DNA from 4 places in the Rhodococcus sp. GB-02 genome. Region 4 is predicted to be linked to each of the others. Evidence: riboswitches for the same ligand, from Rfam matches in the RefSeq annotation. Region 4 holds a riboswitch; each other region holds the start of a gene.
What was found. A riboswitch is a leader RNA that binds a small molecule or an ion and turns the genes downstream of it on or off. The one in region 4 is predicted to bind cobalamin.
Positions count from the first base shown of each region.

Region 1 (4,182 bases), 820 kb from region 4:
GGGATTGCAAGGATCCATTCGAAAATTGTCATGCTCCAAGTCTGACGAAATCAGCTTCGGAGAACATCGCCCTGCGGAGCGATTTAGACGATCGGGCAGTCATCCTCGAGGACGACTGCCCGATCGGGGAAATCCACTAGGTCCTGTTGCTGAAGAGTTTCGGGCGCAGTGGGGGTGCGCGCTCGTCCTTGCGTCGCGTGACGTGATTTGGGATGAGATGTGGGCGGCCGTTGTTCCGAGGGTGTGAAGGCCACGCGCCGTCCGCCAGTAGACCGGCGCACCATCGTCGAGGCGATGGCGTGGCCAGGCCGGCAAACCCTAGGCCGGTTCAGCGCCCGACAAGTCCTCGACCGCATACGGGGTCGTTCCTTCGAACAGAACACCGATCCCGAAAGGATCGGCCATCTCGAGCCTTGACTCAGCGAACCGGGCCATCACGGTCGCAGCGAGCTCACGCACCGCCGACTCCGGCACGGTGGCCGGCTCGATAACCAGACTCACCGGCCTGGAGGCACCGACCCCCTGGACATCGATGATCGATGTCCAGCACGCCAACGAATCGTCCGAGTCGACACGCGAAAACGCTGCTGAGCCGACCACAACACTCTCATGTAGGTCATCCACGACCCTAGTCAAACATGGCTCTCCGCAGGATCCCAGGCACTCTTCAGCGACATGGCCCAGTCGCGATCAGTGGCCGATGCCGACCTTCGCGTGAACCTTTTTCATCCACGCGGGAGCCCACCAGTTCGCTTCGCCCATCAACTTCACGAGTGAGGGCACGAGCAACATACGGATGATGGTCGCGTCGACGATCAGCGCGACGATCATGCCGACGCCCAGGAACTTCATCACCGACAGCCCGGACATCGCGAAGGCCCCGGTCACCACGATCAGGAGTAAGGCGGCAGCCGTCACGATGCGGCCGGTGCGCTCGGTTCCGAACTTGACCGCTTCCTCTGTCGTCGCACCCGCGTTCTTTGCCTCGACCATCCGTGACATCAGGAAGACCTCGTAGTCCGTGGATAATCCGAAGACGACCGCGAGGATGAGCACGACAAACGTCGCCTCCAGCGGAGTTTGACTGACCCCGAGGAGTTCGACGCCGTGACCGTCCTGAAAGACGAAGGTCAGGACGCCGAAGGTGGTCGCGAGGCTCAGGGCTGCCATCAGCACCGCCTTGATGGGCAGGATCACCGACCCGAACGCGAGGAACAATAAGATCAAGGTCGATCCGACCATGATGAGGATCATCACCGGCAGCCAGTGCAGGACGGCGTTGTTGCCGTCGTCGACCATGGCTTGGCCGCCGCCGACAAGCAGTTCCGTCCCGTCGGGAGCGGAGATCGCACGCAGATCCGTGACTGCGGCGCTCTGCGATTGGGGCGTGGAGCCCTCGCTGTACAGCGCCTGAACCGCGATGAGTTGATTGGTGCTCGCGACGACGGTCGCCTGACCGATGCCCTCGACCTGACCGGCGGACTCGGCGATCGCTGCACCTTCGGCCGGGGTGAGAGTGTTCCCGTCCTCGGCCTGAAGGATCAACGTCGCGCCGTTACCGGTCTGAGGGAAGTCGTTGACCAACGTGTCCATCGCGACGCGAGCGGGGTCGTTGTCCGGCAGTGCGGTGTACGAGAGTTCTCCCAAACGGGCGCCGAGCAGAGGCGAGGCCATCACGAGCAGCACGGCCACGATCGTCACCGAGACCGCGACCGGACGCTTCATCACCCACGTGACGACGCGGCCCCAGAACTTGCGCGAGCGTTCCTCGCCGCGTTGCGCCGCATCCTTGCGCCACGTCAGGGCGTTGATGCGATGCCCCAGAATGGCAAGCAGCGCAGGCACAGCGGTCAGCGACAGGACTGCCGCGCTCAGTACTGCAGCGATCGCACCGAAGCCCAGAGACCGGATGACGGCCTGCGGGAAAACGAGCATGCCGCTGAACGCACAGATCAGCAGTAGACCCGAGAACATGACGGTGCGACCCGCCGTCAGAACTGTTCGCTGGGCAGCAGCTCCCGGATCCGAGCCTGAATTCAGTTCTTCACGGAACCGGCCGACCACGAACAGTCCGTAGTCGATCGCCAGTCCCAACCCGAGAAGAGAAGCGACGTTGATCGAGAATGAGGACACATCGGTGACCAAGGTGAGGATCCGGAGAACCGCCAATGCGCTCAGGACACTGAGTACACCTACGAACACCGGAACCGCGGCAGCGACGACGCCGCCGAAGATGAAGACCAGCAGCACCAGAGTGATCGGAATGGCGATGGCCTCGGCGACAACCAGGTCTTTCTCGAGTTTCGTGTTGAATGCGACGCCGACGACGGTGTTGCCCGCGAATTGTGCCTCGGCGCCTTCGACTTCGAGCTTCGGCAAGAGATCGGCGAAAGTGGCCGGCGTGACTCCCGAGTCCGGTGCCAACGTGATCGCAACGGCGCCCATGGATCCGTCGTTCGAGAGCAGACTGGCCTTGGCCGCCGCGTCCGTTCCCCAATACGACTTCACCGACGCCGTCGGCACTTCCGTTTTGAACTGGTCGACCGCGGCCGTCACTGCCGGCCCGATGTCGTCCAGGGTCTTACCGCCTGTGGGCGAATAGATCGCGATGATGTCCGGGGTCTGTGGGCCGAGGTTGTCTTCGATGATGTCGGCGACTTTCGCGGAGTCACTGCCCGGATCGATGAATCCGCCCTGGCTGAGCTTGCCGAATACTCCGAGTCCCCACACCCCACTGATGAGAACTATCAGAACCGCGAGGCTCAGTACCCACCATTTCCGGGCGACGACGGTTTGGGCCCAGCGTGTCATGTATCAACTCCGGTGTGTGGGGGCGTCTGGCCAGATCGACTGTAGTGGGCGTTTGGTCTTGAATCGGAAACGTGATGCATACTGCTCGAAGCACTTGCAAGCCACGCGTGTGGGGGAAGCCGGTCCGAATCCGGCGCTGACCCGCAACGGTAGGTCGATTCTCGGTAGTCGCCGAGCGTCGGCAAGCCCGATTACCCACCGCGCGGTGTGCGACATCCATTCGTCGTGGTCTACGAAAAGGAAGTCCAGCAGGAGCTCTGGCCGAGGATCAGTGTGCGGGCGGAGTTGTCTGTCGGATTCTCATTCGTGGCTCAGAGCCCTTACGAGGTCCCCGTGTCACTTCAGTTCTCCCCTTCCCGCGCCGCCACTGTTCTCATCGCGGTCGCCTTGGTTTCGGCAGGTTGTTCCAAAGGTCAGGAATCAGAGTCGGCGTCTGCTGCGGAATCCTTCGCACAGCCGGTGTCCGTGACCAACTGCGATCGCGAGATGACCTTCGATTCGCCGCCGCAGCGCATCGTGTCTTTGAACGGACACGTCACCGAAGCCCTCATCGAGATCGGCGCGGGTGATCGGATTGTCGGGCGGGCTTACAGTGACAACCCGCCAACTGCCGAGACCGCCGATGTATTCAACAAGATTCCCAGCCTCTCCGATACGTTCCCGAGCATGGAGCAGGTTCTCGACGTCGATCCGGACTTCGTGGTCGGAGGAATGACCAGTGCCTTCAACGAGAAGCAAGGCCGTTCCCGAGACGCTTTCGGCGAGCGCGGAATCAACACCTTCCTCTTCTCCGAATACTGTGGCACCGGTTTCCCCGACATCGGATTGCTCGAGAACGACTACACGCAACTCGGTCGAGTCCTGGGCGTCGAAGATTCCGCCCGCGAGGTCGCCGAGGAGATCAGCGATGGTCTCGATTCCGTCCGCGCTTCGGTCGGGGACGCGGCGCCGGTGCCGACCTTCTTCTACGACAGCGGTGACCAGGTTCCGACGACAATCGGCGGAGTCGGCGTCGGTCAATTGGTCGCGGAATACTCCGGCGTCTCGAACATCTTCGCCGAAGGGACAAAGCCCTACATCGACGCATCGTGGGAAGCTGTTGCCGAGCGTGCACCCCAGGCGATCGTGGTCATCGACTACGGCGACAAGACGGCCGACCAGAAGATCGACTTCCTCCGTGCCCAGCCGTTGATGGCGACCACCCCTGCTGTGCAGCAGAACCGGTTCGTCGTGGTTCCTCTCGCTGACCTGTTCGAGAGTTCACGGTTGGTGCGTTCGGCACAGACCATCGCGACAGCCTTCCATCCGGGCGCTGACGCGGCGAAGTGACCCGCACGCGTTACGGGTACGGCGCCCTGCTTGTCGGCTTGG
Region 1 is NZ_JBPUKE010000001.1:2,353,718-2,357,899, forward strand. It holds gene ACSW29_RS11110 (hypothetical protein) at 1-32, opposite strand, end outside; gene ACSW29_RS11115 (hypothetical protein) at 319-624, opposite strand; gene ACSW29_RS11120 (MMPL family transporter) at 691-2,811, opposite strand; cobalamin riboswitch at 2,881-3,028, shown strand; gene ACSW29_RS11125 (ABC transporter substrate-binding protein) at 3,145-4,140, shown strand; gene ACSW29_RS11130 (FecCD family ABC transporter permease) at 4,137-4,182, shown strand, end outside.
Region 1: it holds a riboswitch for cobalamin, as region 4 does, so the genes downstream of both, ACSW29_RS11125 (ABC transporter substrate-binding protein) here and ACSW29_RS07290 (ABC transporter substrate-binding protein) in region 4, are expected to answer to the same signal.

Region 2 (4,182 bases), on a different contig from region 4:
CATGCGCACTACAGCTTGCGAGACATCCGCCGGGAAACGGCTCAGGTCGGCTTCGGCCCGAATGGTGGCAAAGGACTGGCGATAGATTTCCGCGCCGTCACGGATGTACTCGATCATGTGCCACACGATAGAGGCATCACCGATCGGCCGGATTCACCCGGTAACCGTCACCCGTCGCAATCACATCCGCTACGTCCCCGCGGGGACGTCCGCAGCTGCGGTCGCACCCGGCCCAGTGCTGGCGCCCGACGACGGGCAGTTCTGCCTGCTCTACCGCGGTGATGGCGTCGGTGCGCACATCGGCGAGCGACTTCTCGCATCCTGGGCTTCCGGTGCAGGCGGTGACGTCGAGCCACGGTGAGTTCTCGTCGAAGATCAACCCCATCGGCGCCAACACCCGGACTACCTGCTCGGCAGCCCATTCGTCGAGGTCGAAGATATGCACCGATCGCCACGGCGTCACGACGACGGGTTTGTCGACGGCGGCGAGGAACTCGGCCAGCCGAGCGTCGAGCAGCCCGAATCGCAGGCCGCCGCCCAGGGCAACCGTTCCGTCTCGCTGCTCGAGCCAACCGATGGTGGGCCGTGCATCATGCGTGAGATCTGCCGCGCCGATGGACTCGGCGCTCAGACCCAACTGCTCGAGGGTGCGTTCGATTCCGTCCGGAACCTCGGCCAGGCGCCAGTGCTTGTCGCGGACGTCGAGGAACGATCGAGCCGCCTCGAGGAGCAATTCGACGGCGTCATCTGCATGTACGCGGTGAGTGGTGTGGTGACCGGCGAGCACCAGGGAATGCTCGGTGGCGCTGCGCGCATGGAGGCCGAAATCGCCCCGCAGCCCAGTGATGTCTCCGCGCCCGTCGTCAAGGGTGAACAGGGTTCTCCCCGGCAGATCCGCCAATGCCTGATCCGCTTGGATCGCCGAATCGAGACGGTGGACCAGTTCACGAATGTCGGCGACGCCCCCGATACGGCCGGACAGTGGGGACGCGAGAATGTTGCGTACTCGCTCGTGCGTCGCGGACGGCAGCAGGCCGGCCGAAGCGATTCGCGCCGCGAAGGCTTCGGGGTCCGAGACCGAGCGCAACTGAACATTGCCCCTCGAGGTGAGTTCCATCTGCCCGTTACCCAGATCGCGCGCCGCGTCTGCAAGCGTCTGCAATTGGACCGGGGTGAGGAGACCGCCGGGTAGGCGCACGCGAGCCAGTGCGCCGTCGGCGGCGTGGTGAACTTGCAGTGCACCCGGGCACGCGTCTGGCTGTGAACGGTCCGTGGGCATGGCTCCAGGGTACGACCTGTCATGAGTGCCTTCTGCGGACCGGTAGCATCACCACCACCAGTGACGGCAGTTGAGGAAACCGGTGAAAGTCCGGTGCGGTCGCGCCACTGTAAGTGTTGCTCGAGCGGGACGTGTTTCCGCTCGGAAACACGAGTCAGACCCTCAACCGCCGTCGATGACAGATCTGTGCCACGGGGCGCGAAACCCCAGGAAGGCTTCACCCGTGATTCTTCTGCTCTCCACGTCCGACACCGATCTGCTGAGCGCCCGCGCCAGCCAGGAAGCCGGCGACGGCGTCGCCTATCGTTGGGCCAATCCCTCACGCTTGCTGGTCTCGGAGGACTTGCCGCCCTTGCTCGACGGCGTCGACCTCGTGATCGTTCGTATCCTCGGCAGCCGTCGCAGCTGGGAAGACGGCCTGGAGATGGTCCTTGCCTCCGGACTCCCCGTAGTCGTTCTCGGCGGCGAGCACGCGCCGGACGCCGACCTCATGGAGTGCTCGACGGTCTCCGCCGGTGTTGCTGCCGAGGCGCACAACTACCTGGCTGAGGGTGGCGCGCAGAATCTGGCACAGCTGCACCACTTCCTGTCCGACACCGTCCTGCTCACCGGTCACGGTTTCGAGCCGCCGGCCCACCTGCCTTCCTGGGGGATCGCGGATTTCGCGCCCGATCTCGACTCGGCGACCGGTCCCGTCATCGCCGTTCTGTACTACCGCGCTCAGCACCTGGCCGGAAACACCCGGTATATCCAGGCGTTGTGTGACGCCGTCGCCGAGGCCGGTGGCACAGCGCTCCCGATCTACTGCGCATCACTACGAACCGCAGAAGCCGAACTTCTGACCACTCTGCGCCGCGCCGACGCCATGGTCGTGACAGTTCTTGCTGCCGGTGGCACCAAGCCCGCGACGGCGTCCGCCGGTGGCGACGACGAAGCCTGGGATGTTGCCGCACTCGCTGCGCTCGACGTCCCGATCCTGCAGGGCCTGTGCCTGACCAGTAGCCGCGCCACCTGGGACGAGAACGATGACGGACTGTCGCCTCTCGACGTCGCGACCCAGGTCGCGGTGCCGGAATTCGACGGCCGCATCATTACAGTCCCGTTCTCATTCAAGGAAATCGACGCCGATGGACTGTCCACGTACGTCCCCGACGTCGAGCGCGCTGCCCGTGTCGCCGGGATCGCGGTCCGTCACGGCAAGCTGCGCCACATTCCCACCACCGAGCGTCGCGTTGCACTCATGCTCTCGGCGTACCCGACCAAGCACGCCCGCATCGGCAACGCCGTCGGTCTCGATACTCCGGCGAGCGCAATCGACCTGCTCACCGAAATGCGTTCTGCCGGTTACGACCTCGGTCCGGTCGACGGTCCGGACGCAGTTCCCGGCCTGGCGGCGAAGGACGGCGACGCGCTGATCCACGCCCTGATCGCGGCCGGCGGCCAGGATCCCGACTGGCTCACTGCCGAGCAGCTCGAGGGAAATCCGATCCGAATCTCGGCAGCGAAGTACCGCGAATGGTTCGCCACGTTGCCCGAAGAGCTGCGCAGCGGTGTCGAAGAGCATTGGGGCACAGCGCCCGGCGAGCTGTACGTCGACCGCTCACAGGATTCCGACGGCGAAATCGTCATCGCGGCACTGCGTTTCAACAACATCGTGCTCATGGTTCAGCCGCCCCGGGGATTCGGCGAAAAGCCCGTCGCGATCTACCACGATCCGGATCTGCCGCCGAGCCATCACTACTTGGCGGCCTACCGCTGGATCGCGGCGACGCCTGACGCTGGTGGATTCGGCGCCGACGCGGTTGTGCACCTGGGCAAGCACGGCAACCTCGAATGGTTGCCGGGCAAGACACTCGGCATGTCCAGCAACTGCGGCACCGACGCAGCGCTCGGCGACCTGCCGCTGATCTACCCGTTCCTGGTCAACGACCCGGGTGAGGGAACACAGGCAAAGCGTCGTGCCCACGCGACGCTCGTCGATCACCTGATCCCACCGATGGCCCGCGCCGAAAGCTACGGCGACATCTCCCGTCTCGAGCAACTGCTCGACGAGCACTCCAATATCTCCGCACTGGACCCGTCCAAGCTCCCGGCCATTCGCCAGCAGATCTGGACGCTGATGCGTGCTGCCAAGATGGACCACGACCTCGGCCTCGCGGAGCGGCCCGAAGAAGACGTGTTCGACGACATGCTCCTGCACGTCGACGGTTGGCTGTGCGAGATCAAGGACGTCCAGATCCGCGATGGTCTGCACATTCTCGGGCGCGCTCCCGAGGGCGACGCCGAAATCGAACTGGTCCTCGCCATGCTGCGTGCCCGTCAGATGTGGGGTGGCGAACAGAGCGTTCCCGGTCTGCGTGAGGCTCTCGGGCTCAGCGAAGACGGCGACGAGTCCCGCAGCCGTGTCGACGATATCGAGGAAAAGGCACACGCTCTGGTTCGCGGCATGTACGACGCCGACTGGAACCCCGCCGCCGCCGAAGACCTCAGCGACGACGAGACCGTCGTGAAGATCCTGCAGTTCGCCGCCACCGAAGTAGTTCCACGCCTCCGACAGACGAACAACGAGATCAAGCAGGTCCTGCATGCGCTTGACGGCGGTTTCATCGCGGCCGGTCCGAGCGGCTCGCCGCTGCGCGGCCTGATCAACGTGCTTCCCACCGGTCGCAACTTCTACTCGGTCGACCCCAAGGCAGTTCCGTCGCGTCTGGCGTGGGAGACCGGTCAGGCGATGGCCGAGTCGCTCGCCGCTCGCTATCTCGCAGATCACGGCGAATACCCGCGCTCGGTGGGTCTGTCGGTGTGGGGAACCGCAGCCATGCGTACCTCCGGCGACGACATCGCCGAAGTGTTTGCGCTCCTCGGTGTTCGCCCCGTCTGGGACGAAGCAAGCCGACGCGTCG
Region 2 is NZ_JBPUKE010000003.1:123,070-127,251, forward strand. It holds gene ACSW29_RS21115 (precorrin-8X methylmutase) at 1-117, opposite strand, end outside; gene cobG (precorrin-3B synthase) at 137-1,279, opposite strand; cobalamin riboswitch at 1,331-1,463, shown strand; gene cobN (cobaltochelatase subunit CobN) at 1,503-4,182, shown strand, end outside.
Region 2: it holds a riboswitch for cobalamin, as region 4 does, so the genes downstream of both, cobN (cobaltochelatase subunit CobN) here and ACSW29_RS07290 (ABC transporter substrate-binding protein) in region 4, are expected to answer to the same signal.

Region 3 (4,182 bases), 470 kb from region 4:
TGGACAGTCGAGGTCAACCGCAACGGCGAGAAGTTGACGTTGCGTCCCAAGCAGTTGGTGATGGCGACGGGTATGTCCGGCAAGGCCAACGTGCCGACGTTCCCCGGGCAGGACAAATTCCTCGGCGATCAGCACCACTCGAGCAAGCACCCCGGCCCGGATCAGTACGTGGGCAAGAAGGTCGTCGTGATCGGGGCCAATAACTCCTCGCACGACATCTGCGGAGCTCTGTGGGAGAACGGCATCGACGTCACGATGGTGCAGCGCAGCTCGACGCACATCGTGAAGTCGGATTCGCTGATGGATCTGGGCTTGGGTGATCTGTATTCGGAGCGCGCGCTCGCTGCCGGAATGACGACGCACAAGGCCGATCTCACGTTCGGTTCGCTGCCGTACCGGATCATGCACGAGTTCCAGATCCCGGTGTACGACGCAATCCGTGAGCGCGACAAGGACTTCTACGATCGCCTCGAGAAGGCGGGTTTCGAGCACGACTGGGGCGACGATGGTTCGGGCCTGTTCATGAAGTACCTACGACGCGGCTCGGGTTACTACATCGACGTCGGTGCGGCCGAACTGGTTGCCAACGGGGACATCAAGCTCGCGCACGGCAACATTCGTGAGCTGACCGAGAACAGCGTGATCCTCGAAGACGGTACGGAACTGCCTGCCGACGTGGTGGTCTACGCGACCGGCTACGGCTCGATGAACGGCTGGGTGGCGGATCTGATCGGTCAGGACACCGCGGACAAGGTTGGCAAGGTGTGGGGCCTCGGCTCGAACACGACCAAGGATCCGGGACCGTGGGAAGGCGAGCAGCGCAACATGTGGAAGCCGACGCAGCAGGAAGCGCTCTGGTTCCACGGCGGCAATCTGCACCAGTCGCGGCACTACTCGCTGTACCTCGCGCTGCAGTTGAAGGCGCGCTACGAGGGCATTCCGACGCCGGTCTACGGGCTGCAGGAAGTGCATCATCTGAGCTGAAAAAGAACTGCTGTGCGCCTTCGTCAACCGCGGGCGGTTAACAAAGGCGCACAGCAGGTTCAGCGAAGGGCGTACTTCTTTGCCACGTCGGCGTTCTTGGTCGCGCGCTCGGTGAGGAAGGCAAATGCCAATCCGAGTACGAGCCACAGCGTCGCCTGCGTAGCGAGCGAGGAAAGTCGGAACTCCCACAGCAGGTTTGCCGGGAAGTCCTCACCCACCTCGTTGATGCCGGGAAGCGAGAGGTAACCGATCGCGACGATCACCAGGAACGCAGCCACCGGAGCAGCGATGCGCACGCTGAGGAACTCGTGTCCTGAAACTGCCTTTGCCGCCGCTGCGGCCGCTGTGACGGACAGCAGTCCGAGAATCACGGCAGCCAGCCACAGCAGTGTCCGCTGGTTGATGGTGTCCGGGTCTCCGACGGCCGGCGGATTGGCCGGGTACTTGAAGAACGGCACGGCCTCGATGGCCAGCCAACCGCCGACGGCGATGGTGATCGCCAACAACGGCCCGGACATTCCGGTGAGTCGTCGCGCGTAGTTGGCGACAACCGAGAAGATCGCGCCGAGTGCGAGTCCGGCCAGCGCAGTGGCCAGGAACAGCCCGGCGCGCTGCCCGTCGCGGCTCACCAGTGGTTCTTCTTCGTCGCCGTGCGAATGCCCAGCGGCTTCGCCGGCATGCTCACTGGCTGCACTGTTGGCTTCTTCGATCGCAATGGCAGCGTTGACGTGTGGTTCACCCAGCACGAACGCAACACCGCCGGCAAGAATGCCCGCGATCAAACCAGCCAACAATCCACGAATGAGAAGCTTCGTGAAATTGTCGACTAGTGGCACGGCAGGCCCATCAAGTGGCGTCCGTCGTGCATCAATTCATGCATGTACATGCCGGTGCGAGAGACCGCGCCCTGGTCGAATCCGACCAGGTAGAGAGCCAGCATCGCGAACAGAACTACTGCAGCGGCGAGGAAAGCAAGACGAGTCGAATCGATCGACGTATCGGGAGAATAGGCGAGAGCCATCGAAGCCTCCTGGGATTTTCGCGTCCCCTAGGTCCATGCGATGGCCGAAGTGTCTGGCTGTCGAAATAGCCGTACCGAAAAGGCACTTCACCTCGAATTACAGTGGCGCGACCGCTCCGGGGTTGCACCGGATTCCTGTCGGACCATCGCGTTTACAAGCGAACTTTTGCACTACCGCCCGCTCCGTGTCAACGCGCGAACCCGAGATGACCGTCGATTGTGCCCGCACGAGCGGGCACAATCGCTCGCGATCAGCTCTTGGCGGCTACGTCCAGGACAACTTCGAATTCAAGCAACGACGCACCCGAAGCGACGGGCTTCGCTCGTTCGCCGGAGTGTGCTTCGCGGGCGGGGCCGTCACGCCAATCGGCGAACGCCTGTTCGGACTCCCACTGCGTCACCACGAAGTAGCGGCTCTCGCCGGCGGTGGGGCGGAGGAGCTGGAACCCGAGGAAGCCCGGGGAGTTCTCGACTGCGTGAGCGCGTGCTGCGAAGCGCTTCTCCAGTTCGGGGCCGGCGCCCTCGGGGACTTCGATTGCATTGATCTTCACGACTGCCATGCAAGCGACATTACCCGCGTAGCCTCACCGCGTACCGTGACACTCGTGTTGCATGACGAAGGTGGAACGGGCCAACCGATTCTGTTGTTGCACGGCCTCATGGGCAGCTCCCGAACGTGGCGTCGCCATGTTCCGTGGATCCGCGAGTTCGGCCACGTCTACACCTTCGACGCTGCCGGTCACGGCAGGCCGGCGCCGTCAGAGCTGACTACCGAGGCATTCGTCGACGACCTGGCATCGGCCGTTGCCTCCATCGAGGAGCCGATCACCGTGATCGGTCATTCGATGGGGGCTCTGCACGCGTGGTGCTTCGCCGCCGCGCATCCCGAAAAGGTTTGTGCGCTGGTCCTGGAAGACATGGCCCCGGACTTTCGGGGACGCACCGCTGCGGACTGGGCGCAGATGATTTCGGCGTGGCCGCAGCCGTTTGCTTCCGAGGACGCGATGAAGGAATTCTTCGGCCCCGTCGCCGGTCAGTACTTTCTCGACTCCTTCGACCGTCGCGACGACGGGTGGTACCTGCACGGCGACGTGTCGACCTTCCGCGACATCTCCGAGGAATGGGGCACGAGGCATTTCTGGGATCAGTGGAAGGCGATCGAGGCACCGACCTTGCTGATCGAGGGGGAGTTCACCATCACCCCCGAAGGACAGATGCGAGAGATGGCCGAGCGGCCGCAAACCCGGTACGTACGTATTGCCGACGCCGGTCACCTGGTCCACGACGATCAACCGCAGCGTTACCGCGACGTCGTGACGAAGTTCCTTCAGACGGTGAGCTGACTGCGGATCGACGAGCCCACCTGCTCCAGTTCGACGGCTCGTCTGGCCAGAAGTCCGGCAGCGAACTTCGCCTTGTCGCCGCGATGGCGGGGGACGACGTGCAGGTGCGAGTGGAACACGGTCTGGCCCGCGGCGCGACCGTCGTTGACCAGGAAGTTGACGCCGTCTGCGGCGATGTCGCAGCGACGTAGAGCGCCGGCGATGAGCGTCCCGACGCGGAACATCTCTGCGCCCTCATGGCTTTCGAGAGCATCGAGGTTTTCTGCATGGCGCTTGGGGACCACCAGAGTGTGTCCGCGACTCACGGGTCTGGCGTCGAGAAATGCGAGAGTCGTCTCGCTCTCGTGAACGAGAATCGCCGGCTCGGTCAGTGCGACGATCTTGCAGAAGACGCAGGTATCGGTGCTCATGTCTACAGAATGTAGTCCGAATCAGATCCGACCCGGGACTACAGCAGGCGCAGTTGGCGTGCCTTCGTGATCGCTTCGTTTCGATTGTGTACGTCGAGCTTCTTGTAGAGAGTGCGTAGTTGAGTCTTGACGGTGTTGACGGAGACGTACAGTTTGTCCGCCATCGCGGCCGACCCCATTCCGATCGCCAGGAGTGAGAGGACCATCTGTTCGCGTTCGGTCAGCTCCACGATGTGCACGAATTCCGGAAAGGAGTCAGCCCGAGGCGTTTTCGCGAATTCGGCGAGTGCTCGCGAATTCGACTTCGCCATCGATTCGAGTTTCTCGACGTCCGCCGATGAGATGGTCGCGAACGAACGCAGAAGTCCGGTCTGATCCGCGATACTGCAGGCTCTGGACCATTCCTGCGCCGCGAGGCGCGGCT
Region 3 is NZ_JBPUKE010000001.1:1,062,788-1,066,969, forward strand. It holds gene ACSW29_RS05070 (NAD(P)-binding domain-containing protein) at 1-984, shown strand, start outside; gene ACSW29_RS05075 (CbtA family protein) at 1,044-1,820, opposite strand; gene ACSW29_RS05080 (CbtB domain-containing protein) at 1,811-2,005, opposite strand; cobalamin riboswitch at 2,031-2,168, opposite strand; gene mhuD (mycobilin-forming heme oxygenase MhuD) at 2,257-2,565, opposite strand; gene ACSW29_RS05090 (alpha/beta fold hydrolase) at 2,611-3,348, shown strand; gene ACSW29_RS05095 (HIT family protein) at 3,333-3,758, opposite strand; gene ACSW29_RS05100 (LuxR C-terminal-related transcriptional regulator) at 3,797-4,182, opposite strand, start outside.
Region 3: it holds a riboswitch for cobalamin, as region 4 does, so the genes downstream of both, ACSW29_RS05080 (CbtB domain-containing protein) here and ACSW29_RS07290 (ABC transporter substrate-binding protein) in region 4, are expected to answer to the same signal.

Region 4 (4,182 bases):
ACCACAATCGCGGACTCAACGACGTTCTCGCGACCGTCGAGGCAATGGAGCGACCGAGCGACCATCTACTGAGGATCACCGCTCGCTTGAGCGAGCCGACCAACGACCCAATCTGGTCACGCCCGAATGTGGCGGTACGCATGAATCTCGGGCCGGACTTCGACGACGCTTCGCGCGTGTACACGGTGAGTTCCTACGATTCAGCGAGCGGATCGATCGTCATCGACGCGGTCCTGCACGGACAGAAGCGCCAGACCGGGGAGCGTGGGCAGTTCGGTGCAGGCGACCTCGTCATCTGTTGTGACCCAGCCGATTCCGACGACGTCGACAGGCAACTGCTCGATGATCGATTGCAACGCGGGTATTGCGGTGTCGTCCAGAAAAAGAGAGCGAGCTCGCCGATCCCGAGAGCTACGTAGTGTCGGGCGCCGGTGAGCGCAGTGAGATGCGCGCAATCCGGAAGCACTTCGGTCGACCGTCGGGCTCGACAAAAACGACGTCGCAATATTCGGCTACCGGAAGCAGGGCGTCAGCAACACCGAGATCGACCTCCGTCGGCGCGAGAACTACGAGCGCATCCTCGCCGACGGCGGAACCCTGACCGACATCGACGACCTGGCCATCGAGCTCTGATCGCGTACACCGGCCGACCTGACCGGCCGTGCACTGCGGTGATAAGTTCCTCTGTGCCAGCAGACCCCCACACAGGGGGTCAGGGAATCCGGTGTGAATCCGGAACTGACGCGCAGCGGTGAGGGTGACCGCCCGGGCTTACGCCACTGGATGAGAATCTGGGAAGGCGCTCGGGTGGGGCGATCTCGAGTCCGAATACCGGCTGGCAGCAGGGGTCAACAGACGCCTGTTCACACGGTAACGGGCTCCGCGAACGAGCCCCTGCGAGAACGAGATTCCATGCGTCTGTCCAGACTTCGCCTACCCGCCGCTGCCGTTGCAGCCCTGTTGGGCGCATCGTTGGTTGCCTGTTCCTCCGACGACAGTTCTGCCGAACAATCCAGCGCCTCAGTCCAGAACTGTGGCCGCGACGTCACGGTGGAGCGACCGATCGAACGGGCGATCGCGGTAAATCAGCCTGCGGCCGAAATGCTGTTCGCGCTGGGAGTGCAGGACCGGATGGCCGGCTACGCCATGAGCGATGACGACGTCCTCCCCGAACTGCGCGAGGCGCGTGGTCAGGTGAAGGCCTTCGACACCGAGTTCCCTTCATTCGAGAGTGTCCTCGAACGCGAACCGGACATGGTCTACACGACCTTCAACTACACGTTCACCTCGGAAGGCATCGCCGACCGGACCAAGTTCACCGACCTCGGGGTCGCGACGTATCAGTCGCCCAGTGAGTGCACCGGTCAGGATGCCGAGCAGAGCAAGGCCCTCACGCTCGACGACCTCTACTCCGAAATCGGCGACGTGGCAACACTGTTCGATGTCAAAGACAAAGGTTCCGAGCTGACCGAGAGCCTGAAGGATCGCGCGGCCACCGCCACGGCGTCACTGGGAGCCGAAAACGTGACGCTGGCGTGGTGGTACGCCGCCACGAAGACTCCGTACTTCGCCGGATGCTGCGGCGCACCGGGAATCATGACCGATGCGGTGGGTGCGAAAAACGCCTTCGACGACAACAAACAGTACTGGCCCGAAATCGGTTGGGAGAGTGTGCTCGATCGAGACCCGACCGTGCTGGTGCTCGCTGATCTCGACCGCGGCGGAGACGGTGACAGTGCCGCAGACAAGATCGCGTTCCTCGAATCGGACCCGGTCGCCAGCAAGCTCACCGCAGTGAAGAACAAGCGTTACATCATCCTCGAAGGCACGACGATGGATCCCTCGATCCGCAATGTCGGTGGCATCGAACAGCTCTCCGACGGGCTGCGCCAGTTGGGTGTGGTCTAGATGTCCGCGGAGATCAGAGAACTGGTGCGTCAGTGGGACGACCAGCAAGCGGCATACATCGCGGATCGCGAGAAGCGCTTCGACGTGATTCTCGACGTTCTCGAATTGCAGTACGCGCAGACACCCTTCACGGTCGTCGACCTCGCCTGCGGGCCGGGTTCACTGAGCGCCCGGATCCTCGAGAAGTTCGAGCACGCCGGCGTTGTAGGGATCGATTACGACCCGATGCTGCTGGAAGTCACCCGTCAGTCGTCGACTCGTTTCGGTGGCCGACTGCAGCTGATCGACGCAGACCTGGCGGGAGCCGATTGGCCGACTGCAGTGACTGCGCCGGTTCAGGCGATCGTGTCGACGACCGCACTGCACTGGTTGCAACCGCAGCAGCTCGTCGAGGTGTACCGGCAGTGCCGCGAACTGCTGAGCCCAGACGGTGTCCTGCTCAACGGTGATCACTTTCGCTTCGACGGCCGCTCCCCCGTCATAAGGCGATGGGCGAAGGCTCACGACGAGCAGACACAACGCTCCGCTTTTGCGGCCGGTGCTCCCGAGTGGGACAGCTGGTGGGACGGGTTGCGGGCCACTCCCGGCATCGGGGCACTGACCGACGAGCGTGAGCGCAGATTCGCCGGACGTGACGCCGCCGCGCCCACCGCCGTCGACTTCCAGTTGGCGGCGCTCGCGCAGGCAGGTTTTCGGGAGTCGGGAACGGTCTGGCAACTGTTCGACGACTACGTGGTCTACGGCGTGAGATGACGACAAGAGTTCGGCTGCGTGACATCCCGAAATCCGTCACCCTGCTGTGGGTGATCGGTGTTGTCACGCTGGCCGGTTCGGCCGCCGTGGCGATCACGTTGGGGCCGGCCGGTCTGTCGGTCGGCGAGGTGGCCTCGATCGTCGTCGGCCATCTCGGCGGTACCGCGGCGGACGTCACCCCTATCCGCGACGGCATCGTGTGGGATCTCCGTCTGCCGCGTACTCTGCTCGCCGCGCTCTGCGGTGCGGGCCTCGGATTGTGCGGAGCGATCATGCAGTCGCTGCTTCGCAATCCGCTGGCCGATCCGTTTGTCCTCGGTATCTCGTCCGGGGCCTCGACCGGTGCCGTTCTGATCGTGATCCTCGGAGTGGGGTCAGGGGTGGTCGGGTTGTCGAGCGGCGCCTTCATCGGCGCGGTGATCTCCTTCGCTCTGGTGCTGCTGCTCGCCCATGCGGCCGGCGGCACGCCGGATCGGGTGATCCTGGCCGGTGTCGCCGCGACCCAACTGTTCTCCGCGCTCACCTCGTTCATCGTCATCACCTCGGCCGATCCAGAGCAGACCCGCGGTGTGATGTTCTGGCTCCTGGGCTCACTCGGCGGCGCCGATTGGCTCGATGTCGCGCTCTGCGCGGCGGTGGTGGCAGTCGGCCTCGTGGTCTGTCTAACTCACTCCCGTGCACTCGACGCCTTTGCCTTCGGTGAAGACGCGGCGTCGTCGCTGGGAGTGAACGTGTGGCGGGTACGGCTGACCTTGTTGCTGGCAACAGCTTTGATGACCGCGGTGATCGTGAGCGTCGCAGGCGCCATCGGCTTCGTGGGCCTCGTCCTCCCGCACGCGGCGCGGGCTCTCGTCGGTCCGAGTCACCGGCGACTGCTGCCCGCGTCCGCACTGATCGGCTCGATCTTCCTCGTCTGGGTCGACGCTGTGGCACGCACAGCCATTGCGCCGCAAGAACTCCCGGCCGGTGTGGTGACCGCGCTGGTCGGTGTGCCCGCGTTTGCCGTCATCCTCTGGAGACGGAAGGCCAGGCCATGACACTCGAAGCAACCGGTATCAGCTGGCGCGTCGGCGGGGCACTCATCGTCGATGACCTCGATGTCTCCCCCACCACCGGCAGTACGGTGGGACTTCTCGGCCCCAACGGCTCGGGAAAGTCGACGCTGCTGAAACTTCTTGCCGGGCAGAATCGTCCGACAGCCGGCGAAGTGACCCTGGACCAGACTCCGTTGTCCGACTGGAAACGCCGCGACGTCGCGCGCCGGATCGCCACCGTCGACCAGCACAGCAACACCGAGATCGATCTGACTGTTGCCGAGGTCGTCGAACTCGGACGCACACCGCACCGCGGACTGTGGGGCGGGCAATCCGATTCCGATCGCGACGCCGTCCGCGCAGCGATCGAACACACCGGCCTCGCCGGAATGCTGGACCGGTCGTGGCACACCTTGTCCGGAGGGGAGCGACAGCGCGTCCAGATCGCGCGCGCCCTCGCCCAGGAACCCCACGAGCTGCTACTCGA
Region 4 is NZ_JBPUKE010000001.1:1,534,743-1,538,924, reverse strand. It holds gene ACSW29_RS07295 (hypothetical protein) at 201-335, opposite strand; cobalamin riboswitch at 674-854, shown strand; gene ACSW29_RS07290 (ABC transporter substrate-binding protein) at 913-1,908, shown strand; gene ACSW29_RS07285 (class I SAM-dependent methyltransferase) at 1,909-2,661, shown strand; gene ACSW29_RS07280 (FecCD family ABC transporter permease) at 2,658-3,698, shown strand; gene ACSW29_RS07275 (ABC transporter ATP-binding protein) at 3,695-4,182, shown strand, end outside.